3 regions of the Comamonas sp. E6 genome follow, and region 1 is predicted to be linked to each of the others. Evidence: riboswitches for the same ligand, from Rfam matches in the RefSeq annotation. Region 1 holds a riboswitch; each other region holds the start of a gene.
What was found. A riboswitch is a leader RNA that binds a small molecule or an ion and turns the genes downstream of it on or off. The one in region 1 is predicted to bind thiamine pyrophosphate.

Region 1 (9,810 bases):
CGCGCCTCGGCAATGCGCTCCTGCGTCACGGTCTGCTGGGCCACGCTCTTGCCGAAGGCCACGCGGCTGCTGGCGCGCTTGCACATCAGTTCCAGCGCACGCTCGGCCAGGCCGATCAGTCGCATGCAGTGGTGAATGCGGCCCGGGCCAAGGCGGCCCTGGGCGATCTCGAAGCCGCGCCCTTCGCCCAGCAGAATATTGCCGACGGGAACGCGCACGTTCTCGAAATACATCTCCATATGGCCGTGGGGCGCATCGTCATAGCCCATCACGTTCAGCGGGCGCTCGATGCGTATGCCCTTGGCATCGGCCGGGATGATGATCATGCTCTGCTGCGAATGCTTGGCCGCTTCGGGGTCGGTCTTACCCATGGTGATGAAGACCTGGCAGCGAGGATCGCCGGCACCCGAGATCCACCACTTGTGGCCGTTGATCACGTATTCGTCGCCCTGGCGCTCGATGCGCGTGCAGATATTGGTGGCGTCGGAGGAGGCGACTTCGGGCTCGGTCATGGCGAAGGCCGAGCGGATCTTGCCTTCCAGCAAGGGCTTGAGCCAGCGCTCCTTGAGCTCGGCACTGCCGTAGCGGGCAATGGTCTCCATATTGCCGGTGTCCGGCGCGGAGCAGTTGAAGACTTCGGAAGCCCATGGCACACGGCCCATGATTTCGGCCAGCGGTGCGTATTCCTGATTGGTCAGGCCCGCACCGTGGTAGCCCGAGGCTTCGGCGCTGTCCACGGGCAGGAACAGATTCCATAGGCCCGCGGCCTGGGCCTTGGGCTTGAGCTTTTCAATGGTTTGCAGCGGCGTCCAGCGCTTGCCGGCGGCCGTGTTGGCCTGCATCTCCTCGGCATACTCCTTTTCCGCCGGGTAGATGTGTTCGTCCATGAACTTGAGCAGGCGTTGCTGCAAGTCCTTGGTTTTGGGCGAGTAGTCGAAGTCCATGAGTGCTCCTTTTGTTGTGGGACGGTCTGATTGCGTGGTGGTGGATGAAAGTCAGGCGCGCTGAGCGAAGGACCAGGCCAGCTCCGCCATGGGGCGGGCGGTGTCGCCCGAGGCCTTGGCCTGGGCGCTGGAGGCCGTGCCGGCCTCGACACGTTTGGCAATGCCTTGCAGGATGGCCGCGATGCGGAACATGTTGTAGGCCAGGTAGAAGTTCCAGTCGCGCTGCAGCGTGGCCACATCGGCAATGCCGGTGCGCTGGCAGTAGCGCTGGATGTAATCGTGCTCGGCAGGGATGCCCAGGCCTGCGATGTCCAGCCCCGCGATGCCGCGGCCCAGCTCGGCCGGTATATGCCAGCTCATGCAGTGGTAGCTGAAGTCGGCCAGCGGATGCCCCAGCGTGGACAGCTCCCAGTCCAGCACGGCAATCACGCGCGGCTCGGTGGGGTGGAACATCAGGTTGTCCAGGCGGTAGTCGCCATGCACGATGGAGACGCGGCCTTCGTCGCGCGCACTGGCCGGCATATGGGCGGGCAGCCACTCCATCAGCCGGTCCATCTCGGGGATGGGCTGGGTGACGGAGGCCACATACTGCTTGCTCCAGCGACCGATCTGGCGCTCGAAGTAATTGCCGCTCTTGCCGTAGTCTGCCAGGCCGCGCTCGGCAAACTTCACGCTGTGCAGGGCTGCGATCACGCGGTTCATCTCGTCGTAGATCTCGGCGCGCTCGGCAGGCGTCATGCCGGGCAGGGACTGGTCCCAGAGCACGCGACCCTCCATGAACTCCATGATGTAGAAGGCGCGGCCGATGACGGATTCATCCTCGCACAGCGCATACATATGCGGCACGGGCACATCGGTGCCGGCCAGGCCCTTCATCACGCGGTATTCGCGCTCGATCGCATGGGCCGAAGGCAGCAGCTTGGCCACGGGACCGGGCTTGGCGCGCATCACATAGCTCTGGCCGGGCGTGATCAGCTTGTAGGTGGGGTTGGACTGGCCGCCCTTGAACATCTCCACCTGCAGCGGGCCTTCAAAGCCCTGGACATGACGGCTCATCCAGTCGGTCATGGCATTGGTATCAAACGCATGCTGATCGGAAACCGCGCGGGTGCCGACGAAATGCTCATAAGTGCTCATGCTGTCTCAGTCCTTTGTTCGATTTGTGATGGGCAAGGCGCAGCCCGCCACGCCGCGCCGAAGGCGCAGCGAGCGAATGCGTGAAAGGGGAGAGTTGCCGCAGAACGCAGCAAGAGAGAAACGAAGGTGAAAACTGGCGCGATCCCCGCCAGGGATGCCGAGCAAGAGCCGCCTCGCGGCGATGGCATCGTCCCCCTCCCGCAAGCGCGGCGAAGCGAGAGAGGGGGAAGCGGCAGAGCCGCTCAGGGGGTGAATCAGTGGTCGGTGTCTGCAATGCGCAGCAGCGTCACCCGGTCGCGCACGATGAGGCCACCCGGTTCGATGCGAATCACTTCCTCGCGCTCCATGGATTTGAGTTCCTGGTTCACGCGCTGGCGCGAGGCGCCCAGCAACTGCGCCAGCTCCTCCTGCGCCAGATGCAGGCCGATGCGGATCTCGTTGCTGTCCGACAGGCTCATCACGCCATAGCTGCGCGTCAGGTGCAACAGCTGCTTGGCCAGGCGCGCGCGCAGCGGCAAGGTGTTGAGGTCTTCCACCAGACCGTAGAGCTGACGTACTCGGCGTGCATTGAGGCGCAAGATCGCTTCGGAAAACTCCACATGCTCTGCCAGAATGCGCTTGAAGTCCGCCTTGGATACGCACAGCAGCGTGGTCTCGCCATGGGCATAGGCGTCGTGCGTGCGCTTGTCGCCATCCAGAATCGCCACATCCCCGAACCAGATGCCCGGCTCCACATAGGTCAGCGTGATCTGCTTGCCCGTGATGGAGGTGGAACTGACCCGCACCGCTCCACGTGCACAGGCAATCCACTCCTCGGGCGGTTCGCCGCGAGCGCAGATGAGCATGCCATCTTTGTATCGTTTGACGTAAGCGCATCGAAGAATGTCGTGCCGCAAAGAGGGCGAAAGGGATGAAAACCAGCGACCAGAGTTGATCGCCTCACGTTCTTCCATACTAAGAATTGGCTCGTCCATGTTCTGTCTTATGCGTGACTGGTAACCGCCCCATTGTCGCGTGTGGGACCGGCTGTGCCGCAACTGCGGGACTCAGGGTTGTCACCTGTGTGTCCGCTTCTAACGCGAAGAGGGCTTGCGCCGATCAAGAAAACCCAGCAGTCATGCGGGCTGCGGCGCGACGGAAAACAAAAATGCCCGCGGGCTGCGGGCATTCAGTCTTGTCATCTGCGGTATTTCATGCGCCGAGTTTTTCAGGCGCGATGGATCTGTGGCTTTAAGTGAAAATAGCTGGTAGCTCTTATCTTTCAAGCGCTCCAAGCTATTGAATTAGTAGTGCGTGGATTCACGCAGCAGCTTGCATGCGCGCCAGCAGATGCTTGGCCGCAGCTTCCGAATCGGGGGCGTTGACCAGGGCGCGTACCACGGCCACCGAGCCCACGCCCGTGGCACGCACGGCGGGGAACAGGTCCTCGGAAATGCCGCCAATCGCCACCAGCGGGTATTGCTGCATCAGCCGCACATAGGCCGCCAGCCGCGCCAGTCCTTGCGGGGCTGTCGCCATCTTCTTGAGCGTGGTGGGAAAGACCGCGCCCAGGGCGATATAGCTGGGCTGGACCGCATGGGCGCGCACCATCTCGGCGTAGCCATGGGTGGAGACGCCCAGGCGTGTGCCCGAGCTACGGATGGTCTGCAGATCGCGCTGGCCGATCACGTCCAGATCTTCCTGGCCCACATGGATGCCGTAGGCGCCTGCGTCCAGCGCGGCCTGCCAGTGGTCGTTGATGAACAGGCGTGCCTGCGTGCCCTTGACGGCTTCGACAGCAGCCTTGACTTCACGGGCCACGGCGGCCTGGTCGCCGGATTTGAAGCGCAGCTGCACCGTGGGCACGCCCGCGCGGGCCATGCGGCCCACCCATTCGGCCGTGGGCAGCACGCCATACAGGCCCAGCTCGCTCGGGCAATGGGCAAAAGCCAGTGCCGGGTCGGCCTTGCCGAGACCGAAGTCGCGTGGGTCGTCGGGCCAGTGGGTGACATCGAACTGGTCGGTGCGTTCGCTCTGGCACTGCCAGGCCTGGGCCAGTGTTTGTGCATCCACGGCGATAAAGCCCAGCTGGCTGCAGGCTTCAAGCGCGGCCAGATAGGCGGGCTCCTGGCGCAGCGCGGGCGGCACGGGCTGGGGCGTCAGCTCGACCGAGTTGGCATCGTGGTGCAACCGGGCGCCAAAGTTGGCGCTGTGCTGGTGGATGATGGCTTGCGCCAGGGCCTTGATTTCTGCGGGGTCCATGGGGCGGCCTTTATTCCTGATGCCAGAAAGGGGTGCCCAGCACGGGCGTGCTGGGCTGGGCGGCATTTTGCTCTGCCATGGCGCCAGCGCGCCAGGCGGCGTGACCGGCATTGACGGCATCGGAGAAGGCGCCGGCCATGGCCACGGGATCTTCGGACAGGGCCACGGCGGTGTTCAGCAGCACGGCGTCATAACCCCATTCCATCACGGTGCAGGCATGGGAGGGACGGCCCAGGCCGGCGTCGACGATCAGCGGCACCTTCAGGCGCTCGCGCAGCATCTGCATGGCATAGGGGTTGACGGGGCCGCGGCCGGTGCCTATGGGCGCAGCCCAGGGCATGACGGCCTGGCAGCCCACGTCGACCAGTTTCTGGCACAGCACCAGGTCGTAGGTGGTGTAGGGCAGGACCTGGAAGCCGTCCTTGATGAGGATGGAGGCAGCCTCCACCAGATTGAGCGTGTCGGGCTGCAGCGTGTAGTCGTCGCCTATCAGCTCCAGCTTGATCCAGGGTGTGTCGAAAACTTCACGTGCCATCTGGGCCGTGGTCACGGCTTCCTGGATGGTCATGCAGCCTGCCGTGTTGGGCAGCACGGGCACGTTGAGCTTGCGCAGCAGCTCCCAGAAGCTGGCACCGGTCTCGGCGGCATTGCTGCCCTGGCGGCGCAGCGAGGCCGTGACCATGGCGGGCCTGGAACGCTCCACAGCCGCTTCGAGAATCGCCGGCGAGGGATAGCGCGAGGTGCCCAGCAGCAAGCGGCTTTCAAAACGTTGGCCGTAGAGAACCAGGGTGTCGTCGGTGGTTTTTGTATTCATGATCTATCTATATCTCTTGTCTTTGTACCGCAATGCGCGTGAAGCCCAGTGAGCCTCAAACAGGCATGTGCCAAGTCAGTGACACCGAGCAAGAGCCGTCTCGCCGCGAGGGTGTCGTCCCCTGGGGGAAGGCGCGAAGCGACTCAGGGGGATTCATTTCTAGCCGCCGGTGACGGGAGAGATGACTTCCATCCTGTCGCCCTCGTTGAGCGCATGGTCGGCGTACTGCGTCTTGGGCACAAACACCGTGTTGACCGCCACGGCAAACGGGGGCTTGGCCTGCATCTGCGCCAGCGCATCGGCCACGGTGGCATGGGCTTGCAGCTCGGTGGCTTGCTGATTGAGGGTGATCTTCATGGCATGAAACGGAAAATAAAGCGGGTGCTAAGTTAAACCTCTGCACGGCGGCGCTTGCGTGCGCAGGGGGTGCAAGTGCTGTGCGCCAAAGTTCGGACTCGCGGCTCAGCCGCGATGCACGGCGACATCGAACTCGCGCGCCAGCGGCGAGTCGTTGTGGTCCAGCAGCTCCAGCACCACGTCGAGCATGGCGGGCGAGATCATGAAGCCGTGGCGGTAGAGGCCGTTGACTTCCATGACGCGCGGCGTCAGCAGGCGCACGGCGGGCAGATTATCGGGCAGGGTGGGGCGGCACTGGGTAGCGATCTCCACAATCCGGCCTTCGGCAAAGCCCGAGTGCACGGTATAGGCCGCACTCAGCAGCTCCAGCGTGGAGCGCACGCTGGCCGGCGACATATCGTCGGATTCGATCTCGGTCGCGCCAATCACGAACAGATGATCTTCCTTGGGCGCGATATAGATGGGGTAGCGTGGATGGATCAGGCGTGTGGGGCGCTGCAGCGTGACTTCGGGCGCGTGAATGCGCACCACCTCGCCGCGAATGCCGCGCAGTTGCTTCCACTGGCTGCGGGCACCCAGGCCCCGGCAGTCGAACACGAAGTCGGGCTGGCCGCTGTCGCCATGGGTTTCGCCGGGGCGGAAGTCGCTAACTTCGCGCGGGCTGTCCCAGTGCAGCTGCACGCCCAGGGCGCTGAGCTTGTCGACCAGCGCCGTCAGCAGCTGGCGGTTGTCGAGCTGGCCTTCGCCGGGCAGATAGACGGCCTGGTTGAAGCGTCCCTGCAGCGCGGGCTCGCAGTCCTGCAGCGCCGCGCCGGTCTTCTCCTGCATGGCCGGCAGGCTGGGGTTGATGCGTCGGTTTTTCTCCAGCAGGCCGAAAAAGCGTGCCGCATCGCCTTGATCCTGGCGGTGCCAGAGAATCAGCGTGCCGTTTTGCTGCAGAAACACATGCTGCTCGAGCTGAGCTATCAGCTCGGGCCAGCGCTTGAGCCCATGCTGGCCCATGCGCACCACGCCGGGCTCGGTAATGGCCGACTCGGCCAGCGGCGCCAGCATAGCAGCCGCCACGCGCGCCGCAGCACCATCGCCTTGCGGGCCATGGGCGTCATAGAGGTCGATGGCGTGACCGCGCTGGGCCAGGGCCAGAGCCAGCAGACGGCCCATGAGGCCGCCGCCGAGAATTGCGATCTTTGAAGAAGCTTGTAGCAATGACATGTGCAAATCGTTTTCCATCCGGACACAGGAACAGGGCCATGTGCAGGACAAAACGCGGCATGCCTTGCGGCTTGTGAAACTCCCCACGCCAGCATGACCTGGATCGGGTGCAGGGGGCACAGGGCACGGATGGTGCTCTGGTGCGCAGCCCGTGGCTGGCGCAGCCCCAGGGTGTTTCTCAGTCCGCACAGGCTGCTTGCCTGCGGGACACCCCTGTTTCGTCCGTTGGACATTACAGCACAACCGCAAACAGCACGCATTGACCATGCGCATGGGCGATAATTTTTGCCATGACAGTGATTGCTTCTTCCTCCATCTCCGGCGCAGCAAAAAAGCGCTATGCACGCGTGCTCTCCATAGCCGGCTCGGACAGCGGCGGTGGCGCCGGCATCCAGGCCGACCTCAAGACCTGTGCGGCTCTGGGCTGCTACGGCATGACGGCGATCACGGCCATCACCGTGCAGAACACGCTGGGTGTGACGGGTATTCACGGCATTCCGCTCGATACCGTGCGCGGCCAGATCGATGCCGTTGTGCAGGACATAGGCGTCGATGCCGTCAAGATCGGCATGCTGGCAACCCCCGATGTGGTGGGCGTGGTGGCGGATGCGATCCGTCGCCACGGTATCAGGAACGTGGTGCTGGACCCCGTGATGGTGGCCACCAGTGGTGACCGCCTGATCGTTCCCGAGACGGCACAGGCGCTGGTCCAGGAGCTGTTCCCGCTGGCGACGGTGATTACCCCCAATCTGGATGAAGCAGCTTTGCTGCTGGGTCGCAACATCGACGGCATTGGAGCGTTGGATGCGGCCGTGGCCGATCTGCTGGCCATGGGGGCACCGGCCGTATTGCTCAAGGGCGGGCATCTGAGCGGCGATCTGGTCATGGATGTGCTGGGCCGGCAAGGCCAGCAGGTCGGCGACTATCTGCGCCTGCAGTCGCAGCGCATCGTCACCCATAACGGCCATGGCACGGGCTGCACGCTGTCGTCGGCGATTGCCTCCTTCCTGGCTCAGGGGCTGGCGCTGGAGGCCGCAGTGACCGAGGCGCGCCGCTATATTCTGGGCGCCATCGAGGCGGGAGCCGAGGTCTATACCGGCCAGGGTCACGGCCCCCTCAATCACGGCTATGCGCCGCGCACGCAGCTGATCGTCGAAGGCTGATTGCCGGCACCCGCAAAAAAGGCCTGCTGCTGCAGGCCTTTGTTTTGGGTGTTCGTGTTGCAGGGCTTACCAGCCCCAGACCAGATTCTTGGCCACCCAGCCGCTCTGGCCGTTGCTGCGCTGCACCTGGGCCCAGGTGCCTTGCTTTTTCAGAGTCTGCAGCACCTCATGCTGCTCCAGCTTGCCCACGCGCTTGTGCTTCTGGCCGGGGCCGGAGCGCAGATTGGCCGTGCGCGCCGTCACCACCATATGCGGGCTCTTGCTGGTCAGCGGGGCGTGGACCCAGCCCAGCGTAGACTCGTAGTCCTTCACGCGCAGCCACTGCCCCTTGCGCTGGGTGACTTGCAGCGGATAGCCCTTGCTCAGTTCCCATAGTGTTGCGGAGCGGGTGTTGGGCTGCTCGCGCACATTCACGGTCTTGCCCTTGATGCTGACAAATTCCTGGGCTTGTGCGAGGGCCGGCAGCAGGCCGGCGGTAAGCGCACCCAGCGCGATCAGGCTTGAAGTGGCGGCGGTGCGGATCCAGCGGTTGCAAGGCACGGGGCAGATTCTCCTTTTATCGATTGAAAACAGGCTGTAACCCTCATCGGACTTGCGTGGCTAGCTATAGTTCCTGTAGAAAGCTGACAGGGGCTGAACACCCGACAGCCATAAAGGAATGCCATGAAACAGCCAACCAGCGCCCATGGGCGTGCCTCGTTGACCACCCGATTGACGCTTGCATTGACGGCTCTGGCCGCCGCGACCCTGCTCACGGCCTGCCAGAGTAGGGCGTCGGCGAATGCAGCGGCTGCAACACCTGCCGACGCTGCGGCGCCAAAAGCCGGGGATCCGCAGATGCTGGGCCAGCAATTGCTGGCCGCTGCCGCGCAGGGCGATGCCGTGGCGGTGCGCGATCTGCTGGCTGGCAACGCGCCTGTCGACGTGCAGGACGCCCGGGGCAATACCCCATTGCTGCTGGCCACGGCGGCCAACCATATCAAGGTGGCGCGATCGCTGCTGATGCACGGTGCCAGCCCCAATATCCAGAACCAGATACAGGACAGCGCCTATCTGCTGGCCGGCGCGCAGGGCCGGCTGGAGATTGTGCGTATGACGATTTCCTATGGCGCCGATCTCAAGAGCACCAACCGCTATGGCGGCACGGCCCTGATTCCGGCTTGCGAGCGCGGCCATCTGGAAACGGCCCAGGCGCTGATCGCCGCCGGCGTGAATGTGAACCATGTCAACCGGCTGGGCTGGACCTGCCTGATGGAAGCCGTGGTGCTCGGCGACGGCGGGCCGCGCCATCAGGCCATCATCCGGGCCTTGATCGACGCGAAGGCGGATCTGAATCTGCCTGACAAGGATGGGGTGACGGCCCTGGCCCATGCACGCCAGCGCGGGCAGAAGGCCGTGGTTCATATGCTGCAGGCGGCGGGCGCCAAGTAAGAACAGAGGAGATGGCTGCAGAGCCTTTCTACCGCGCGTGTGATGCTATTGCCTTTGAGTTTCAGTCAGGCAGCAACGGAGCGAGGCTGCAGCTGGCGTGTGGCGACTGCCACCACAAAGGTCAGCGCCAGCGTGGGCAGGGCCGAGCCCAGAGCCGTGCTGACATAGGGCAGCAGGTGATAGAAGGCAATCCCCAGCACCCAGATAGTCACGGCATCCCAGCGCACGGTGGGCGCTTTTTGCATCAGTTGCACGGCATCGGTGCCAAAGGCCAGGCGACCCAGCATCACGCCGAACAGCGGCACAAAGCAGGAGCTGAGCAACAGCAAAAACGGTTCCAGACTGTGCATGGGCAGTACCATGGCCAGCGCCGTGCACAGGGCCGCGATCAGCAGGCCCCAACGGCGAATGCTCCAGCGCGGTTGCAGGCTGTGGGCCGACATGGCGCCCGAGTAGGCATCGCCATAGGCATTGTCCACCTCGTCGATCAGAATCAGCGACAGGGCAATCA
Region 2 (9,810 bases), on a different contig from region 1:
GGGCAGACCCAGATGCTCCTTGGGCGTGACATAGCACAGCATGGCCGTACCGAACCAGCCGATCATGGCCGCGCCGATGGCGCTGGCGATGTGGTCGTAGCCGGGGGCGATGTCTATGGTCAGCGGGCCCAGGGTGTAGAACGGCGCCTCATGGCAGTGCTTGAGCTGCTCGGTCATGTTCTGCTGGATCATGTGCATGGGCACATGGCCGGGGCCTTCGATCATGGTCTGCACATCGTGCTTCCAGGCGATCTGCGTCAGCTCGCCCAGCGTGGCCAGCTCGGCGAACTGGGCATCGTCGTTGGCATCCGACGCGCAGCCGGGACGCAGGCCATCACCCAGCGAGAAGCTCACGTCATACTGCTTCATGATGTCGCAGATGTCCTCGAAATGTTCGTAGAGGAAGCTCTCGCGGTGATGAGCCATGCACCACTTGGCCATGATGGAGCCACCGCGCGAGACGATGCCGGTGCGGCGCTGGGCCGTGAGGTGGATGTAGGCCAGGCGCACGCCGGCGTGGATGGTGAAGTAGTCCACGCCCTGCTCGGCCTGCTCGACCAGGGTGTCACGGAAGATTTCCCAGGTCAGATCCTCGGCAATGCCGCCGACCTTTTCCAGCGCCTGGTAGATGGGCACGGTGCCGATGGGCACGGGCGAGTTGCGCACAATCCAGTCGCGCGTGGTGTGGATGTTCCTGCCGGTGGACAGGTCCATGACATTGTCCGCGCCCCAGCGAATCGCCCAGACCAGCTTTTCCACCTCTTCCTCGATGCTGGAAGTCACGGCCGAGTTGCCGATGTTGGCGTTGATCTTGACCTTGAAATTGCGGCCGATGGCCATGGGCTCGATTTCAGGGTGGTTGATATTGGCCGGAATGATGGCGCGGCCGCGCGCCACTTCGTCGCGCACGAATTCGGGTGTGATGATCTTCGGGATCGCTGCGCCCAGGCTGTTGCCAGCCAGGCGCAGCTCGCGCGCCGCGTCCTGCTGGTACTGCGCCATCCATTCACGGCGACCGTTTTCACGCAGGGCCACATATTCCATCTCGGGCGTGATGATGCCGCGCTTGGCATAGTGCATCTGGGTCACGTTCTGGCCAGATTTGGCACGGCGCGGCTGGCGCTGCAGCGCGGCCGCCTCGGCGCGCAACTGGTCCACGCGTGCATCTTCCTCGCCGCGCTTGCCGCCGTCGTCCAGCGCCACACGCAGGCGACCCACGTAGTATTCGCTGTCGCCGCGCGCTTCGATCCAGGCACCTCGCACGCTGGGCAAGCCCTGGCGCACGTCGATCTGTACGGCGGGGTCGGTATAGGGACCCGAGGTGTCGTAGACGCTGACCTGCTCTCCATTGGTGAGCGCAATATCGCGCACCGGCACACGCAGCTGCGGATGCAGCGCGCCACTCAGATAGCTCTTGGTCGATGCGGGAAACGGCTGGCGCGACTGTGCCAGCAGCTCGGCAAAACGGGCGGCATCGGGGGCATGACCTGCAGCAGGCGTAAAAATGGAATCAGGGGCGTTCATCGCAGTCTCCTCAAAGCGGTTGAAGTGCATCAAACGCTCCGTGGAGTGCGGCCCTGCTCTGATCTTGCCCTGCACGGGCCCGGCCCGCTATGGGGTATCCGGCCTGTGCCGCCGAAATTCTGCAATTTCGGCCTGGTTCTTCACGCACCGGCTGTCCAGAAAAGACAAAACCCCAGTGCGCGAGGCGCCTGGGGTTTGCTGTGCCTATGGCTTTCAGGGTTGGCACTCGCGCCAGTTGCCCTGTAAATCCATCGGCCCTGCGTCAGGGTCCCGCTCTTCTTCCGCCGGTATGAACCGGATCAAGTTCGTCGGGTTCGCCTGCACTGTTTTCACAGTGACTGGCATCTCAGCGCTTTCGCACACCCCGGAGCTGCACGCAGTATAGGCTGGTTTTGCCACAATTTGCGCACTCTTGAAGCTGTTTAACTATCCTGACCCTCAAGCGTCTAATCCGCCGTTCAATCCAGCCCCTGCAACACCAGCCATTCATTGCTGGCAGCACGGCTTGCGCGCCACTGGTTGATGGGCGCGCTGACATCCTCGTAGCCCAGGGCAATGCCAAAGGCAATCTGGTAGCCATCCGGCAATGCCAGCTGTTCGATCAGCATGTCGTTGTACATGCGCCAGAAGCCCTGGGCACAGGTGGCCAGACCTTTCTCCACGGCCAGCAGCATGAAGGACTGCAGATAGATGCCCAGATCCACCCATTGCGCATAGCCCATGCGCTCCTCCACGGCCACGAAAATGCCCACGGGCGCACCGAACATCTGGCCGTTCTTGGCCAGCTGGGCCAGACGTGCTGCCTTGTCCTCGCGGCCGATATTGATTGCGCGGTAAAGATCTTCGCCGTTTTCAAAGCGGCGACTGCGGTAGGGTTCCCACAAACCGGGTGGATAGGACAGGCCGGGGCGCTGCACGGCCTCGGTCTCCCTGGCCCTGGCGCACAGATCCTTGAGCGCCTGTCCGCCCACAGCGGTCACACGCCAGGGCTGCATATTGCCGCCGGACGGCGCCTGTGCTGCGGTCTCCAGCAAGTCCCGCACCGTGGCAGCAGCCACGGCCTGCGGCAGAAAAGCGCGCACCGAACGACGCTGCTGCAATGCTTGACGAATATCCATCTCTTCTACTTTCCTAAATCGCTGGTGTGCAGTGTAGGAGCTTGCGGCATTTTCCCGAGTCGCCGTGGATACCTTGTCGCAGCCGCCCCGGTGCTTGCCCTGATGGCGCGCCCTGCTCCAACTGCGACCATGCTGGCTGCCCGTCGCAGTGACTGGGTACTCACCACCTCAGGAGATGACTCTGATGAAGCCTCGCTCTGTTTGCTCCGCTACCGCTTTTTCCCCGAGAACATTGACGCTGGCACTGGGATGCCTGCTGACCGCTGCAGGCGCTCAGGCGCAGGACAAGATTCGCATCGGCTTCATCACCGATATGTCGGGCCTCTATGCCGATGTGGACGGCAAGGGCGGAGCCCTGGCCGTGCAGATGGCCGTGGACGACTTTGGCGGCAAGCTGCTGGGCAAGCCCGTCGAGGTGCTGACGGCCGACCACCAGAACAAGGCCGATATCGCGGCCAGCAAGGCACGCGAGTGGTTCGACACCCAGGGCATGAACATGCTGATCGGCGGCACCACCTCCAGTGCAGGTCTGGCCATGGGCAAGGTGGCCGATGAGAAGAAAAAGGTCTACATCATCAACGGCGCGGGCACTTCGGCCCTGACCAACGACCAGTGCAGCCCCTATTTTGTGCACTATGCCTATGACACCGTGGCGCTGGCCAAGGGCACGGGCAAGGCAGTGGTGGAGCTGGGTGGCAAGAGCTGGTTCTTTCTGACGGCCGACTACGCCTTTGGCCAGGCGCTGGAGTCCGACACCACCCGCGTGGTCAATGCCGCTGGCGGCAAGGTGCTGGGCAACGTCAGGCACCCGCTGAACACAGCCGACTTCTCTTCCTTCCTGCTGCAGGCCCAGAACTCCAAGGCCCAGATTCTGGGCCTGGCCAATGCAGGTGGCGACACCATCAATGCCATCAAGTCGGCACGCGAGTTCGGCCTGACCAAGACCATGAAGCTGGCCGGCCTGCTGCTGTTCAGCTCCGACATCCACAGCCTGGGTCTCAAAGCCACGGAAGGCCTGATGTTCACCGACAGCTGGCATTGGGACCTGAATCCCGAAAGCCGCAAGTTCTCGGATCGCTTCTTTGCCAAGTTCAAGAAGATGCCCACCTCGCTGCAGGCAGCCAACTACTCGGCCGCCATGCAGTATCTGAAGCTGGCCGAGAAGCTGGGCACGACGGATGCCGACAAGATCATGGCCGGCTTCAAGGCCACGCCGCTATCGGACTTCTATGCCAAGGGCGTGATCCGCCCCGACGGCCGCTACGCTCACGATATGTATCTGCTGCAGGTCAAGGCACCGGCCGAATCGAAGAAGGCCTGGGATTACTTCAAGGTGCTCAAGACCCTGCCCGGCGACCAGGTCTTCACCACCAAGGAAGAGAGCAAGTGCGCTCTGTGGAAGTAGTCGGTCGGCATTGAAGAAGCGGCCGGGTTGCCTGCATGGCACCCGGCTTGATGCCTTGCGCTTCGTCCTCGCCTTCTTGCCACGCAAGAAGAAGCGTCAAGCGACTGCCCGCACCGGCATCAAGACAAGGCTCATTCGAACCCGCGCATCTCGCACCATTCCCCGGGCGCTGCCCTGGTGGAGCGCCACTGGTTGATGGGTGCCGCGCTGTCCTCATAGCCCAGTGCCATGCCAAAAGCGATCTGGTAGCCCTGCGGCAGCGCCAGATGCCGGCTCACAAAATCGCTGTAATTGCGCCAGAAGCCCTGGGCGCAGGTGGCGAGCCCCTTTCCGGTCGCCAGCAGCATCAGCGATTGCAGATAGATTCCCAGATCCACCCACTGCGCATGCAACATGCGGTTCTCGACCGCGACGAATACGCCTACAGGTGCGCCAAACATATGAGTGTTCCGGGCTAGCTGCAGCAGCCGCCCACTCCTGTCCTCACGCCCCATGCCTATGGAACGATAGAGATCCTCGCCATTGTCAAAGCGGCGGCTGCGATAGGGCTCCCACAGCTGAGGTGGATAGACCAGGGCCGGATCAGAGTTGGAGGTCGCCGCAGGCATGGCCTGGCGCAAGGCCTGAAGGCTGTCCCCCGTCAGCGCTATCACGCGCCAGGGCTGGAGGTTGCCGCCTGAAGCCGCAAGTCCGGCCTGCGCCAGCAAATCCCTGACCAGCGCCGCATCCACTCTCCTTGGCAAAAAAGCACGCACCGAATGGCGCTGCTGCATGGCCTGTTCCACATTCATCATTGCTTGCCTCGGGTTTGAGTTGGCAAGCAGTCTCGGCCGGACAGGCAGGGCTTTCGCCCCTCAAATTGACTACGGGCAAGCACCATGAAAAAAGCCAACGACAGGCGTTGGCTTTCACTGGCAGAGCAGAAGCATCAAGCGATCCATGGACAAGCGCCTGGGGTTTACTTGCCCAGAATCTGATCGATCTTGTCCTTCTGGAATGCCTCGGGTCGTTCGGACTCGCAGGGCACACAGTCCTTTACATGGCCTTGAATCGAGAGCTTCTCGATGGCGGCCCACAGCAGTGCAATCTGCTTTTCATGGCCGGCAGCGCCTTCGGACAGAGAGCGCATGGCCTGGGCCACGGGGTCGACTTCGGCCGTCACGCCATAGGCGGTGAAGCCGCTCTTGCCGCAATCCTCGTCAATCACGACAGCCGCTTGCGCCTTGGCCTCGACCTTGGGTGCCGACTCATGCTCGGTCACATCGGCGCTATGCCCGGTCTTGCTGGGAATGATGCGCGCCGGAATGCCCACGGCAGTCGCACCTGCAGGCACTGGCTTGATGACCACGGCATTGCTGCCTATCTTGGCACCATCGCCTACCTCGAAGCCGCCCAGCACCTTGGCGCCGGCACTGACCACCACGTTCTTGCCCAGCGTTGGGTGGCGCTTGGCCCCCTTGTAGAGCGAGGTACCGCCCAAGGTGACACCGTGATAGATGGTGCAGCCATCGCCCACCACGGCGGTTTCGCCGATCACGACACCCATGCCGTGATCGATGAAGACCTCGCGACCAATGACGGCACCGGGGTGGATTTCAATGCCGGTGAACCAGCGCCCCATGTGCGAGATGAAGCGTCCCAGCCATTTGAAGCCATGCGTCCAGCACCAGTGCGCAGGACGCTGCAGCCAGATGGCGTGCAGCCCCGGATAACAGGTGATGACCTCCCAGGTGCTGCGGGCCGCGGGGTCGCGGTCAAGAATGCACTGGATGTCGGAGCGCAGGCGATCAAGCATCAAATAACAACGTGAGGAATGTTTAGCTTGTGAAGTCTAGCGGGTTGGTGGCTGGCTCTGCAGCATGGCTTTGGCAACACCGCGAAGAATATGGATTTCTTCCTGGGTCAGCTGCGCGCGGTTGAAAAGCTGGTTAAGCCTGGGCATGAGCTTCTTGGGCGCTGCCGGGTCCAGAAAGCCGATATGGGCCAGGGCCTGTTCCCAGTGGCCCAGCATACCCTGCACCTGGGCCATGTCGGCGCGATGCGCCTCAGGCGTGTGCTCCACCACGGGAAAACCACCCAGTGCCACGCGCCAGTCATAGGCAACGACCTGAATGGCCGAGCCCAGATTGAGCGAACCGAACTGCGGATTGGACGGAATCGACAGCGCCACATCACAGCGATAGACATCGTCGTTGCTCATGCCAAAGCGCTCGCAACCGAACAGAAATGCCACGCCCTTCTGGTTGCAGGCCGCACCGGATGTGGGCAGGTTATCGGTCAGACCTGCGTCTACTTCAGACACAGAGCGCACATCGAGCTCTCCTTTCAGGAGCAACTCGAAATGCTCGCGCGGAGTGCGTGTAGGCGGGCCGAAGTCGCGTGGCGTCATTGCCGTCGCGCACATATGGCTGATGCCGTCCAGGGCTTCCTCCAGGGTGTCGACCACGCGGGCCTTGTCCAGCACATCCAGTGCGCCACTGGCACGCTGAATGGTTTCTTCCTTGCGCAGCACGTTCTTGTAGCGTGGGCGCACCAGCACCAGGTCGTCGAAGCCCATGGTCTTGAGCGCTCGGGCAGCCGCGCCCACATTGCCGGCATGGCTGGTTTCAATCAGTACGAATCGGGTTTTCATCAACGCAGAACAATGCAAAAGGCCCCACTTGTGGCCTTGATAAGACAGCAGACTACGCGGCCAGCTCTCTCTGGCATCCGCAAGCGCCGCAGAGAAGACCCTCGGGTCGCCGGGACGAACAAGCAAAAAAAGCGCAGCCTGGGTAGAATTGCACCCATTGTCGCCGCCCCGCATCGCCGGTCGCGGCTTTTACGTTCTTACCCGCGTAGTTCAGCCCAGTTTTGCTCCGGGCTGCATCGCCAACGCACTCACAATTTATGTCGAACTCCCTGCACCCCATGCTCAACGTGGCCATCAAGGCTGCTCGCGCCGCTGGCGCCCTCATCAACCGTGCCGCACTGGATGTGGAATCGGTGCGCGTTGCGCAAAAGCAGGTGAACGACTTTGTGACCGAGGTAGACCAGGCTGCCGAGCGCATCATCATCGAGACGCTGCTCAACGCATACCCCCAGCATTCCATCCTGGCCGAAGAATCGGGCAGCGAGCACGGTGCCAAGAACTCCGACCATGTCTGGATCATCGATCCCCTGGACGGCACCACCAACTTCATCCACGGCTTCCCCGTGTACTGCGTGAGCATCGCCCTGGCCTACAAGGGCAAGATCGAGCACGCCGTGATCTATGACCCCAGCCGCAACGACCTGTTCACGGCCACCAAGGGTCGCGGAGCCTATCTGAACGAGCGCCGCATCCGCGTCTCCAAGCGCACCCAGCTGCGTGATTGCCTGATCTCCACGGGCTTCCCCTTCCGCCGTGGCGACAACTTCAAGCAATACATGCTGATGCTGGGCGAAGTCATGCAGCGCACCGCCGGCGTGCGTCGCCCCGGCTCCGCAGCCCTGGATCTGGCCTATGTGGCTGCCGGCTTTGCCGACGGTTTCTTTGAGTCCGGCCTGTCCATCTGGGACGTGGCTGCCGGTTCTCTGCTGGTCAGCGAAGCCGGTGGTCTGGTGGGCAACTTCACGGGTGAAGCCGACTTCCTGGAACAACGCGAAATCCTGGCCGCCAACCCACGCATCTATGGTTCGCTGATTCCCGTGCTGGGCAAGTTCAGCAAGTTCGCCACCGCTGGCGAAAAAGCGGCCGTGCGTCAGGCTGTCAAGACTGGCGAATTCGAAGTCCCCGCCGAGGAAGACACCGAAGCTGTGGCCGAAGAAGGCCAGAAGAACGCAGAATAAAAAAGGCGGTCGCCCCACGACTGCGGAAAGGGCCTGGTCCGGTGGACCGGGCCCTTTTTTTATGTCGCCAGAGGCCGCCACCAGGCAATAGACGCTCCTTGGGGGCAGCGTCCACAAGCAATGGACAAGCGTCGGAGGTGTATTTCTCTCCACAGAATCCACAAACTCCCGGTCCAGAATCTGCCCGACGATAAATGGGCAGAACAATATGATGGACTTCTTCAGCCAGCACTGGGCGCTGGCCATTGACTGGGTATCCATGCATGCGGTGACTCCCGTGGTCAACGCACTCCATATTGCCGAGGCAGCGGGCGATCCGCGCGAGATAGCCGCTGGCATCCTGATCGCGCTGCTGCAGCTGTTTCTGATCGGCTGTGTGATGCGGCCGCTGGAGAGTCTGCTTCCCGCCGAACGCTGGGCCGACCGCCGCCACACCACGGTGGACCGCAACTACACCCTGCTCATGCTGCTGGGCCTGTTTCCGCTGTTCAGCTTTTTGATCCTCATGCCGGTCGCCCATATGCTGGGCGGCGGGCCAGCCACCGAGGTGGCCAGCGGCCTCAAGGCCTGGCTGCCCTGGTTTGAAGGCCACCCCTATATATTGTTTGCCGTGTACTACGTGGTCTACGACTTGACGTATTACTGGATGCACCGCGCCCAGCACGTCATTCCCTGGTGGTGGGCCATGCACAGCATGCACCACAGCCAGCGCCAGATGAGCTGCTGGAGCAACGACCGCAGCAACTATCTGGACGGCATGCTGCAAAGCTTTGTGCTGGCCAGCGTAGGTCTGGCCATGGGTGTGGAGCCATCCGAGTTCGCCATGCTGGGTCTGCTCAGCGAGCTGGTGCAGAACTTCTCCCATGCCAATGTAGCGCTGCGTCTGGGCTGGCTGGGCCAAATGGGCGAGCGCCTGCTGGTCGGCCCACGCTTTCACCGCAACCACCATATGCTGCGCGATGCCGAGCGCCCCGAGCGCCACAATTGCAACTTCGGCCAGGTTCTGCCCTGGTGGGATCAGTTGTTCGGCACCGCCCTCTATCACGACGAGGAACTACGCCCCACGGGCGTAAGTGACCCCGAGGTCGATGCCGACAACGAGCGCGGCCTGATCGCCATGCAGTGGTACACCTTGAAGCGCTTCTGGGGAGCCTTCAGTTGCCGCGCGGGCTGGAGGCTGGGCGATGTGTCCTTCGGCCCGGGCTACCGCCCCATTCATGACGACGATCAAGGCTCTGGCTCTCAATCCGAGCAAGGCGTGCAGACGGCCTCTGCCAAATAGCCAAAAAACAGCCATGCCCCCTGCTATTGGGCATCACGGATAATGCAGCGTTCGGCGCCCGCCCAGCACCGGCGCGGCGCCCCCTGTTTTGCATACCGCTGAAGCGATGACCCAGACAAGCACAGAATCCCCGTCGCTGCCCTACTCCCCAGACATGACTGACCTCTCGGCGCATACGCCGATGATGCAGCAGTACTTCAAGCTCAAAGCCGACCACCCCGACACGCTGGTTTTCTACCGCATGGGTGACTTTTACGAGCTGTTCTTTGGCGATGCCGAAAAAGTCACGCGCCTGCTGGACATCACGCTGACCACGCGCGGCCAGACCGCAGGCCAGCCCATTCCCATGGCCGGCGTACCTTTCCACGCCCTGGAAAACTATCTGGGCCGCCTGATCAAGATGGGCGAGTCGGTGGCGATCTGCGAGCAGGTCGGAGAAATCGGCGTGGGCAAGGGTCCGGTGGAGCGCAAGGTCGTGCGCGTGGTCACGCCCGGCACACTGACGGACAGCGAGCTGCTCTCCGACAAGAGCGAAGCCATTCTGCTGGCCCTGCACACCGCCGGCCGCCAGCGCGTGGGACTGGCCTGGATGGCCATGACCCAGGGCCGCATTCACATGGCCGAATGCGCGGCCGATGAACTGGGCGCCTGGCTGTCGCGCATCGCGCCCA
Region 3 (9,810 bases), on a different contig from region 1:
ACCAGACAGGGGGTATCGCCGCGCGCCAGGGTTGCGAGACAGCGCGAGGCAGAGAACTTCTCCTGCATGACGGCGCCGCAGCCATACCAGATGCCTTGCATGGCGCCGAACAGAAACAGCGAATGCGAGATGCGCCCCGGTGCCAGCGTGCGCTGGGCGACGACGGGGCCGAAATCCTGCAGGCCGACGCGAAAGCTCTCCGTCCACGACAGATGGTGGCGCTTGAAGCCCTTGGGCAGGCCAGTGCTGCCCGAGGTAAAGCCGGTATAAAAGGCTGCCGTCGGTGCTGCCGATTCCAGCTCGCAGGGCTGCGCGGGCAGCCAGCTTTCAATGCGCTGGCGCACGGTAGGTTGCCAGTCGGGGTCGGCAACCGCCGCGCAGCGGCCGCTGTGGATCACGGCCAGAAAGTCCACCAGCCGCTCCAGCGTTGAGCGGCTGGCATCCAGCAGCAGCATTTGCGGTGCGCGTTGCGCCACCAGGCGTGCCGAGCGCTGCTCGACCTCGGCATGCAGATCGCCAAAGGTCCAGGAGCCGGCCTCGCTCTGCAAGGCCACAACATCGGGCCGGTGTTGCGCCCAATAGGCCAGCGGGCCATGAACCAGCTGCCAGAAACCCTGCAGCGGTGCCGCCGCGGACAGCGCGTTCACCGGCGACCGCCAAAACGCCAGTCAGGCATTCCGCGTGCCACGGTGTGGACGATGATGGCGCAGAGAACACATTTGATGAAGTCGCCGGGGACAAAGGCCAGCGTCACGGCAAAGGCCTGACTCAGGCTCATCTTGGCGATCAGCATCAGGCCCAGCACGCCAAAGGCATGCAGGCACAGCAGGCCGCCGATCAAGGAGGCGATGAAGGCGCTCAGCGCCGTGCGACGCGGCGTGCTCTGCGGCAGGGCAGCCATGATGGCGCCAGTGATGCCTGCGGCCAGCATGTAGCCGACCAGATAGCCGGCAGACGGTGCCATGAAGACTCCGATGCCGCCGCGGCCGCCAGACAGCAGGGGCAGGCCTACGGCCACGGCCGCGAGAAACAGCGCCATGGACTGCAGACCGCGCCAGGGCCCGAGCATGACGCCGGCCAGCATCACGCCCAGCGACTGGATGGTGATGGGCACGCCGAACGGCAGGTCGATCTTGGGAATCAGGCCCATCACGGCCATCAGGGCGGCGAACAGCGATACCTGAGCCATGGAGCGTGCGCCGCCGCGCGATACGGTGTGAGAGGGTGTGGTAGTCATCAATGCTCTCCTAGAAACCCAGTCTTGCCCAGAGGGCATCGGCCACACGGCGCGTGGCCTGCAGCATATGAATCGTCAACGGTGCAATCAGGCGCAGGCCGCCGCTTTTGCCGGTGCGCAGGCGGTATGCCTCGTCCAGCTTTGTCCATTGCACAAAGAAATGTTCGGTAAAGCGCAGCATGAGTGCAAGCTGCATGGCCACGCGCTCGGTGGGGATGCCCAGGCGGGCCAGCGGGGCGAGCAGCCATTCCAGTACCTCGACCAGATCGCTGGGGCGGGTGGTGATGGTCAGCGCAATGCCCAGGGTCGAGGCGCAGATCAGCCGCAGACTGCTGACGGCTGCCAGCAAAGGGTTGCCCATGAAGGCATGAAAGCCCGCCACCAGCAGCGCCGCGACGATAACCGAGCGCATCAGCCGGCGCGCCACCTGTGTGGCCTCGCCCAGCGATATCCAGAGAACCAGGCAAGCCACGCCGCAGCACGCCAACGCCCAGGGGTTGGCTATCAGAAACAACAGCGTACCGAAAACCGCCAGCAGCAAGAGCTTGAGGCCGGCCGACCAGCGATGCAGCCAGGTCGCAACTTCGCTGTAGAGGCTACCCATGCAGGTCTCCGTGCGGGCTTTTCTTCAGCAACTGCTCCTGTACGGAGGTCTCGTAGGCGCTGCAGATGTCGCGGCCAGGGCCGTCGCCACGCAGCCGGCCTTGCTCCAGCCAGATCACGCGCTCAAAGTCGCGCACATGGTCAAGCACATGGGTGGAGACCAGCACCTGTTGCGGTGCGGTGGCAATATCCTGGGCCAAGCGGGCCTGACCGGGCAGGTCCAGGCTGGCAAAGGGCTCGTCCAGCAGCAGCAGTTGCGGCGCCGCAATCAGCAGCGAGAGCCAGCACACCTGCTGGCGCTGGCCCTGGCTCAGACTGCTGACGGCCCGCTCGGCCCAGTGGGCCAGGCCGCGTGCGGCCAGCAACTCGCGTGCCCTGGCTCTGGCTTGCTGCTTGCTCAGGCCCTGAGGGCGAAGACCCAGGGCCAGTTCTTCCTCCACGGTGGGGAAGATGATCTGATCGTCCGGATTCTGGAACATCAGGCCGATCAGGCCGGGCTTGTGCTGGCGGGCCTGCAGCAAGGGCATGCCATCCACCAGTACTTGTCCGGCCTGGGGCAGCTCGAGCCCGCAAAGCAGGCGAAACAGGCTGGACTTGCCCGCGCCGTTGTTGCCGATCACGCCGATGCGCTGTTCCGTCAGGGCCAGGTTCAAACCGTCAAACACCTGGGTCTGGCCGCGCTGCAGCCGTATGTCGACCAACTGCACGCCCTGTTGGGCGGGGCTTTGCAAACCGTCACTCATACATCAGCTCCGGCTGCTGAAATGGCAGGGCTGCAAGGTGCCGGGCTGGAATGTGGATGGCAAGAAGCGAAAAGGGCTGACATACGGAGGAGTCTGAAACCGTGCCCCGGCTTAAAACATACGAGGCAGCGCTGGTGGCGGATTCTAGCGCTGTGAATTTGCTTTCAAAAGCCCGCCATCTGAGCTCTTTTTATGTGAATTTCCTATAAGAAATGATTTCTTTACTTTGGGGAGTCACCTGTTGCCATTTGCCCTGCATTTCGTAGAAGTTGCACGCCTGATGGCAGCGTGTTGCAGAGTGAAGAATTTCTGTGTGCCGTTCATGCCTGCTTCAGGGGCTAACTTCGCTCAAACTGCACGAGCGCCGGCGTGAAGATTCGTGAGATTGGACGTGGATAGCCATGTTTTGACGTGGCTTGCACTGCTGAAGGGCGCAAGCTTGCTGGAGGCATCTACCGTCAGGCAGTCAAACCGGCGCGGGATTGGCGGCTTTCGGGCTCAAACAGGCAGATTGCAGGCACCAAATATTTTTCTGAAAAATCGTCTTTGATCTGTCCGGACATGAAAAAAGCGGGCACCAGGCCCGCTTGCTGCTGTCCGATTATGCGGATGACATGCCTAGAACTGGTAGCTGAGGCTGGTTCCGGCCATCCATTGGCGCCCCGGGGCCGGTTCGTAGTAGCGGCCCTCGGGCTTGGTCGCTTCGTTGACGATGACCGAGCCCACATAGTTCTTGTCGGTCAGATTGTCGACGCGGGCAAAAGCACTGAGCTTCCAGGCGCCCAGGCGTTTGGTGTAGCCAACGCTCAGGCTGGCAACGTTGTAGCTGGGGGCATAGACCTGGTTCTTGTCGTCAGCGGCAATACGGCCCACATGACGCCAGTCCAGGCCCACACGCCAGTCGGTGGCGGGAAGCCATTCCAGTCCCAGGTAGCCCAAATGCCTGGCCGTGCCGGCAATACGGTTGCCGGCGGGAGTGCAGTCCTGGCCCTTGCTGTCGCAATAGCCGCTGCGCAGGCTGGCATCAAGCAAGGTCAGCGCGCCGCTCAGGCGCAACTGGGGCATCAGCCAGGTGCTGGTGCTCAGCTCCATGCCGCGGCGGCGGGTCTTGCCGGCATTCTGATAAGAGGTGCGGCCGTTGTCGTTGCTGGCCACCACAATTTCATCGTCGGTCTGGGTCTGGAACAGTGCGGCAGACCAGTCGCCGCGCAGTCCGGCCACATTGAAGCGTTGCTTGATGCCCAGCTCGGCACTGGTCGATACCGCAGGTTTGAGGCCGAAGTTCAGACCGCCCGCCAGATCGGGGCGGTACGAGATCTCGTTGAAGGTCGGTGTTTCCATGCCGCGACCCAGCGAGGCATAGATATTGGTGTCCTGATTGAGCTCGTGCTGGAGCGAAACAACCGGCAGCAGCTTATGGAATCCGGCATTGCCGCTGTCGTTCTTGTCTGCCAGGAAATGGTCGCGCGATTGGAACTGCACATTGCTCCAGCGCAGGCCGGCATCGAGCTTCCAGCGCGGTGCAAAGGCCCAGGAGGCTTGCAGATAGGGGTCTATGCTGGTGAGGGTGTTGCGCTCGTCGCGCACCAGCTCGCCGACCACGCCCAGCTGGTTGCCCGCAAAGTTCTTGTAGCCCTGACGGTCTTCCCTGACAGTGTTGGCGGCCAGGCCGGCAATCAGGCTCAGGCTGCCGCTGCCCAGCTCGTATTTGCCGCTCCAGCGCGCATCGATGCCGCCATAGTCGCGCTTGAGACCGATCACTCCGCCTCTGTAGCCGGTCTGCGATGCCTTGGGTGTGGACTGGAACTGCATCATTTCGCGCTGACCGGCATAGGCCATGAGGCGCAGCGCCTGGCCGCCGTCCAGCTGGCGCTCATAGGTCAGGCCGGCCTGGGTTTGCTTCACGCTTTTGCGCGAATCGTAGAGCAAGGGGTTGGACGCCACAGCCTTCGGATCTGCCGCCCAGTCCTTGGGCGTGATGCCGCCGGGGTCCTTGGCATCGATGTCCACATGGTTGGCGACCAGGGTTAGCTGGCTGTATTCGTCGGGCTTGACATCGATGCGGGCGTTGAACAGGTTTTTGTCCGCCGCGCTCTGGGCCCGGTAGCCGTCGGTGAGAAAACGGCTGGCGCTGAGCACATAGCCAATCCCGTTGGTTTCGCCCTTGGCCTTGAGGCCCAGGCGCTTCTGGCCGTCGCTGCCCAGTGCAAAGCTGCTTTGCACCGAGGGCGCGCCTTCACCACGTTCGGTATAGGCATTGATCACTCCGCCAGAGGCGTTGCCGTAGAGGGCGGAGTAAGGACCGCGCAGCACTTCCACGCGCTCCAGCGAGGCGATATCGATATTGTTGGTCTGACCCTGGCCATCGGGCATGGTGGAGGGGATGCCGTCCACATAGATCTGTATGCCGCGCACGCCGAAGGTGGATCGTGCGCCAAAGCCGCGAATCGACAGCTGCAGGTCTTGCGCGTAGTTCTGACGGTTCTGCAGCTGCAGACCCGGAGCTGCACTCAGGGACTCCGAGAGATTGACCTGCAGATTGCGCTCGCGCATGCGCTCGCCGTCGAGCACGGTCACGGAGGCCGGGGTTTGCTCAAGTGCAGACTCCTGCAAGGTGCTGCGCACGGTGACTTCGGACAACTGGGGCAGTTCCGGCTGGGCGGCGGCTTGCTGGGCTGTTGCGGACTGTGCCGTCAGCAGCAGTCCGGCGGCGGCCACAGGCCAGCCTGCCAGATGACAAAGGCGCGAAAAATGCATGTGAATATCTCTGGGGCTTGGGGCGGGCATTCAGTGCCCTGGATGGCTTGCAAGCTCTGCTGACGCAGTCCATCGACGCGACATGCCGCGCTTTCAGGCATGGCGTACCTGCGTGATTGTCGGCGCCGTGGCAGGTTACGTCTCAGGCAGCTTGCGGTGCTGGGTCGATTGTATTTGGGCAGCAGTATTTTGATGTTTTTGCCCTGTATGTCCTTCTTGCCCGTGCTGGAGCATTACCCCAGGTTACAAGTGACGCGACTTTCATGCGGCGGTGCAGCCCCCTTGCAGTGATGCCGTTGGGGTAAGATGGCGCCGCGCTCCGGGGTGCACGCCAGTGCTGAGATCTACACCCGCGAACTTGACCCGGTTCATACCGGCGGAAGAAGAGCTTGCAAGCTGACCTCAGGGCAGTGCGTTCTCGCATGGTCAGCAAGCCTTCGGAGCATGATGTCCCCGCTCTCGAAGGAATTTCATGGACAAGGCCGCTTCGCTGGTCGCAGATCTGCTTGCTTTCATCGCAATGGATGACTGCACCGACGACCAGTTCAATCAACTCGCCCTGCGCCTTTTCGCCTACCAGTACGAATGCAATGCGCCGTTTCGCAGCTTTTGCCAGCGACGCGGTGCTACGCTGCGCACGGTCAGGAGCTGGCGCGATGTTCCGGCTGTGCCCATCGATGCCTTCAAGGCCATGGAGCTGCGCAGCGAGCCGCCGTCGTCCGCCGAGCGCGTATTCATGACCAGCGGCACCACGGGACGCGCTGCGCGCGGACGTCATTTCCATCCGCAGCTCGATGTCTACGACCTGTCCATGAAGCGCTATTTCGCCAGACGTTTCATGCAGGGGCTGGAGCGCATGCCCATGGGCATTCTGTTTCCCGATGAGCAGGCCATGCCCAATTCCTCGCTGGCCCACTATCTGGCCCTGGCCTGTTCCGAATTCGGCTCGGCAGGCAGCCGCTACTATCTGAACTCGGAAGGGCTGGACATGCCGGCCCTGTGTGCCGCGCTGGAAGAGTCCGAGCGCAGTGGCCAGCCGTTTGCGTTGCTGGGCGCGAGCTTCAGCCTGGTCCATGTGATGGATGCCCTGCGTGCGCAGGGCCGCAGCTTTCGCCTGCCTGCAGGCAGCCGCGTACTGGATACGGGCGGCTACAAGGGGCAGTCGCGCGAGCTGCCGCTCGAGCAGTTCTATGCCGAGCTTTCGCAGCTGCTGGGCGTGCCGCGCAGTCTGTGCATCAATATGTATGGCATGACGGAGCTGAGTACCCAGTTCTATGACGATGGCAATGCGATTCTGCCCTCGGTCAAGTCCGGTCCGCACTGGATTCGCTCGCGTCTGGTGGAGCCGATCACCGGCAGGGACGTGGCAGCTGGTGAGCGCGGCATTCTGGTGCATTGCGATCTGGCCAACTACAACGCGGTGACCACCATCCTGACCGAGGATGTGGGCCTGTGGGCCGGTCCGCAGGAAAAAGACGGCTTTTTGCTGCTGGGGCGCGCCGAGGGCGCCGCCGCCAAGGGTTGCTCGCTGGCGGTTGAAGAGTTTGTGAAAGCTGCCGGCGCATGAGCGAGCAGCGCAAGCTACAGCGTATCAAGGCAGGCTATCTGCCGGGCCTCGGCGACGACGAAGTGCAGTGGCAGACGCTGGACTTCGAGTCCCGCGACGGCCAGAGGCTGGAAGTCAGCGTGCCCGTGCTGACGGCGCCGCAGATGCAGGCACTGGCCTGCCGTGTGCGCAAGGCCGCGGCCGCCCATCTGCGCCCCATGCCGGTGGCCGAGATCATCGATGCCGTCGATCGTGCGATGGCCCGCCTGCTTGACCGTAACGACATCTACCGCCAGCAAGCCGAAGCCTGGCTGCCCGTGGTCAGCGGCTATGACGCCGATATGGTGCGGCTGGGGCTGACAGGATTTTTCAAGACCTTTCGTGCAGCGCAGCTCAAGCGCTTTGTGGCCGAGGATTTTGCCAATCCGGCAGTACTTGATGGTTTTCAACCGGCAGCCAAGGGCGGGGCCGTACGTGCTTTCGGCCCGGATCTGCTGGTGCATAGCTGGGCCGGCAACGTACCTGCGCTGTCGCTGTGGAGCCTGGTCTGCGGCCTGCTGGTCAAGGCCCCTGCGATTGGCAAGCTGGCCAGTGCCGAGCCCTTGTTTGCGGGATGGTTTGCACGCTTGCTAGCAGAGGTCCACCCGCCGCTGGCCGATTGCCTGGCCGTGGTGTGGTGGCGCGGTGCAGGTGGCGAGGAGGCCGACGCGCTCTATGCCCAGGCCGATACGGTGCTGGCCTATGGCGGCAACCAGACGCTGGATGCGTTGCGTCGTCGCCTGCCCGTGACGACGCGCTTTTTGCCCCATGGCCACAAGCTGGGCTTTGGCCTGATCGACGCGCAGGCGCTGGATACGCTCAAGGCTCCGGCCATGGCAAGGCTGGCGGCCTGGGACGTGATGCGCTATGACCAGCAGGGCTGCTACTCGCCCCATGTGTTCTATGTGCAGCGTGGGGCGCCGGTCTCTGCGCGTGCTTTTGCCGACTATCTGGCAGCCGAGCTTGCCAATCTGCAGCGACGATTTGCACGCCGCGAACTGGATCTGGAAGAAGGGGCGGCGCTGGCACGCTGGCAGCAGAACATGGAGTGGGGCGGTGAAGCACACCAGCTGCTGGGACCTGTGGATGCGCCCTGGAGCGTTGCCTACAGCGAGAGTCTTCAGCCCTTGGCACCGACCGCGCTGTACCGCACGATTGCCGTGGTGGCTGTGGACCGGCTCGATGCCGTGCTGCCCGTGGTGGCCGCTCAGCGCGACTATCTGCAGACCGCCGGCATTGCTGCCGGCCCCGAAGAGCTGTACCGCCTGGCCGGGCTGCTGGGTGCGGCTGGCGTTACGCGTATCAGCGCCATCGGCTCCATGAGCATGCCCGAGGCGGGATGGCACCATGACGGGCGCTTCAACCTGCTGGATCTGGTGCGCATGACGGAGATCGAGCAGTCGGCGGAACTTGCGGCCCAGCCGCTGGCTGATTATGCGGATTGAGGGGGCGGGTACAGCCGTGGCATTCATGGAATTCAAGCAGGCACGATTCAGCTACCCGGGACGAGTGCCCGTGGTGGATGGCGTGGACTGGCAGGTCGAGGCTGGAGAGTTTCACTGCCTGCTGGGGCGCAGCGGCTGCGGCAAGACCACGCTGCTCAAGCTGGCGGCTGGCCTGCTCAGGCCCCAGTCGGGGCATGTCTTGCTGCGCGGCACCGAACTGGCAGCGCCGGGGCCGCAACTGGGCTTTATGTTCCAGGCGCCGACGCTGCTGGACTGGCATACGGTGATCGACAACGTGCTGCTGCCTGTATCGCTGCAGCGCAAACCCACGCAGCAGGACCGACATGCAGCCATGCAGTTGCTGGAGCAACTGGGCCTTGCCGCCCATGCCCGGCTTTACCCTGGGCAGCTCTCGGGTGGACAGCAAAGTCGCGCGGCGCTGGCGCGAGCTCTGATTCTGGAGCCGCCGCTGCTGCTGCTCGACGAGCCTTTTGCGGCGCTGGATGCCATTACGCGTGCCGAACTGCAGGACGATTTGCTGCGCACCTGCCAGCGCCATGGCACGACGGTGCTCTTTGTTACCCACGACATCAACGAGGCTGTCTATCTGGGTGACCGCATTGCACTCATGCATGGCGGCCGCATCGTGGACGACTGGTCCGTCGAGCTGCCGCAGCCGCGCCAGCAGAGCCTGCGCCATGGCGCGGCGTTCAACGACTATTGCGCGCGCATTCGCGCATCCATGGACCGGGGTGGCGCATGAGCGGCCTGCTGAACAGAACACACTGGCTGTCTGCCTCGCTTTTGATAGCTGTCATCGCAATATGGGAACTGGCTGCGAGGCAATTTGGTTTGTCGGCGCTGGTGTTGCCCGCGCCCTCGGCGGTGGCGCTGTCGCTGTGGTCGGGTCTCGCGTCCGGCTATTTCTGGCCGCATCTCTGGGCTACCTTGCAGGCCTTGCTGCTGGGGCTACTCGTCGGCAGTGCCGTGGGCTTGCTGGCTGGCATGGCTCTGGCCGAGTCCGAGTTGCTGGAGCGCGTGCTCAAGCCCTATGTGGTGGTCAGCCAGGTCGTGCCCAAGCTGGCTCTGGCGCCGCTGTTCGTGCTGTGGTTCGGCTTCGGCATGCTGCCGACGGTGCTGATCACGGCGCTGATCTGCTTTTTCCCATTGATGGAAAACACATTGACGGGCCTGCGGCAGGTGGATGGCCAGCGCCTGCAGCTGTTTCGCATGCTGGGCGCAACCAGGCTGCAGACCTTGCTGCGCCTGAAACTGCCGACCGGACTGCCCGCGATTCTGGCCGGGCTGCGCGTGGCCGTCGTGCTGGCGCTGGTCGGTGCCGTGGTGGCCGAGTTCATGGGCGCAAGCCAGGGCCTGGGCGCCGTGGTCATTGCCGCCCAGGGAATGATGGACACCACGCTGATGTTTGCGGCGCTGGTG

Region 2: another riboswitch for thiamine pyrophosphate. It lies ahead of thiC (phosphomethylpyrimidine synthase ThiC); the one in region 1 lies ahead of CSE6_RS09255 (FAD-dependent oxidoreductase).
Region 3: another riboswitch for thiamine pyrophosphate. It lies ahead of CSE6_RS06870 (long-chain fatty acid--CoA ligase); the one in region 1 lies ahead of CSE6_RS09255 (FAD-dependent oxidoreductase).

Annotation. Positions count from the first base shown of each region.
Region 1 covers NZ_BBXH01000009.1:211,321-221,130, reverse strand. The annotation lists gene CSE6_RS09285 (acyl-CoA dehydrogenase family protein) at 1-944, opposite strand, end outside; gene CSE6_RS09280 (phosphotransferase) at 996-2,081, opposite strand; gene CSE6_RS09275 (Crp/Fnr family transcriptional regulator) at 2,336-3,055, opposite strand; gene thiE (thiamine phosphate synthase) at 3,381-4,322, opposite strand; gene CSE6_RS09265 (thiazole synthase) at 4,333-5,136, opposite strand; gene thiS (sulfur carrier protein ThiS) at 5,296-5,493, opposite strand; gene CSE6_RS09255 (FAD-dependent oxidoreductase) at 5,599-6,705, opposite strand; TPP riboswitch at 6,769-6,930, opposite strand; gene thiD (bifunctional hydroxymethylpyrimidine kinase/phosphomethylpyrimidine kinase) at 6,996-7,868, shown strand; gene CSE6_RS09245 (SH3 domain-containing protein) at 7,935-8,408, opposite strand; gene CSE6_RS09240 (ankyrin repeat domain-containing protein) at 8,532-9,299, shown strand; gene CSE6_RS09235 (cytosine permease) at 9,365-9,810, opposite strand, start outside.
Region 2 covers NZ_BBXH01000019.1:90,985-100,794, reverse strand. The annotation lists gene thiC (phosphomethylpyrimidine synthase ThiC) at 1-1,524, opposite strand, end outside; TPP riboswitch at 1,784-1,901, opposite strand; gene CSE6_RS17510 (nitroreductase) at 1,983-2,642, opposite strand; gene CSE6_RS17505 (ABC transporter substrate-binding protein) at 2,827-4,047, shown strand; gene CSE6_RS17500 (nitroreductase) at 4,179-4,838, opposite strand; gene cysE (serine O-acetyltransferase) at 5,006-5,842, opposite strand; gene CSE6_RS17490 (RNA methyltransferase) at 5,879-6,679, opposite strand; gene CSE6_RS17485 (inositol monophosphatase family protein) at 6,937-7,857, shown strand; gene CSE6_RS17480 (sterol desaturase family protein) at 8,066-9,139, shown strand; gene mutS (DNA mismatch repair protein MutS) at 9,294-9,810, shown strand, end outside.
Region 3 covers NZ_BBXH01000008.1:18,058-27,867, forward strand. The annotation lists gene CSE6_RS06845 (AMP-binding protein) at 1-647, opposite strand, end outside; gene CSE6_RS06850 (biotin transporter BioY) at 644-1,237, opposite strand; gene CSE6_RS06855 (energy-coupling factor transporter transmembrane protein EcfT) at 1,248-1,841, opposite strand; gene CSE6_RS06860 (energy-coupling factor ABC transporter ATP-binding protein) at 1,834-2,583, opposite strand; gene CSE6_RS06865 (TonB-dependent receptor) at 3,202-5,340, opposite strand; TPP riboswitch at 5,651-5,742, shown strand; gene CSE6_RS06870 (long-chain fatty acid--CoA ligase) at 5,813-6,907, shown strand; gene CSE6_RS06875 (acyl-CoA reductase) at 6,904-8,370, shown strand; gene CSE6_RS06880 (ABC transporter ATP-binding protein) at 8,396-9,133, shown strand; gene CSE6_RS06885 (ABC transporter permease) at 9,130-9,810, shown strand, end outside.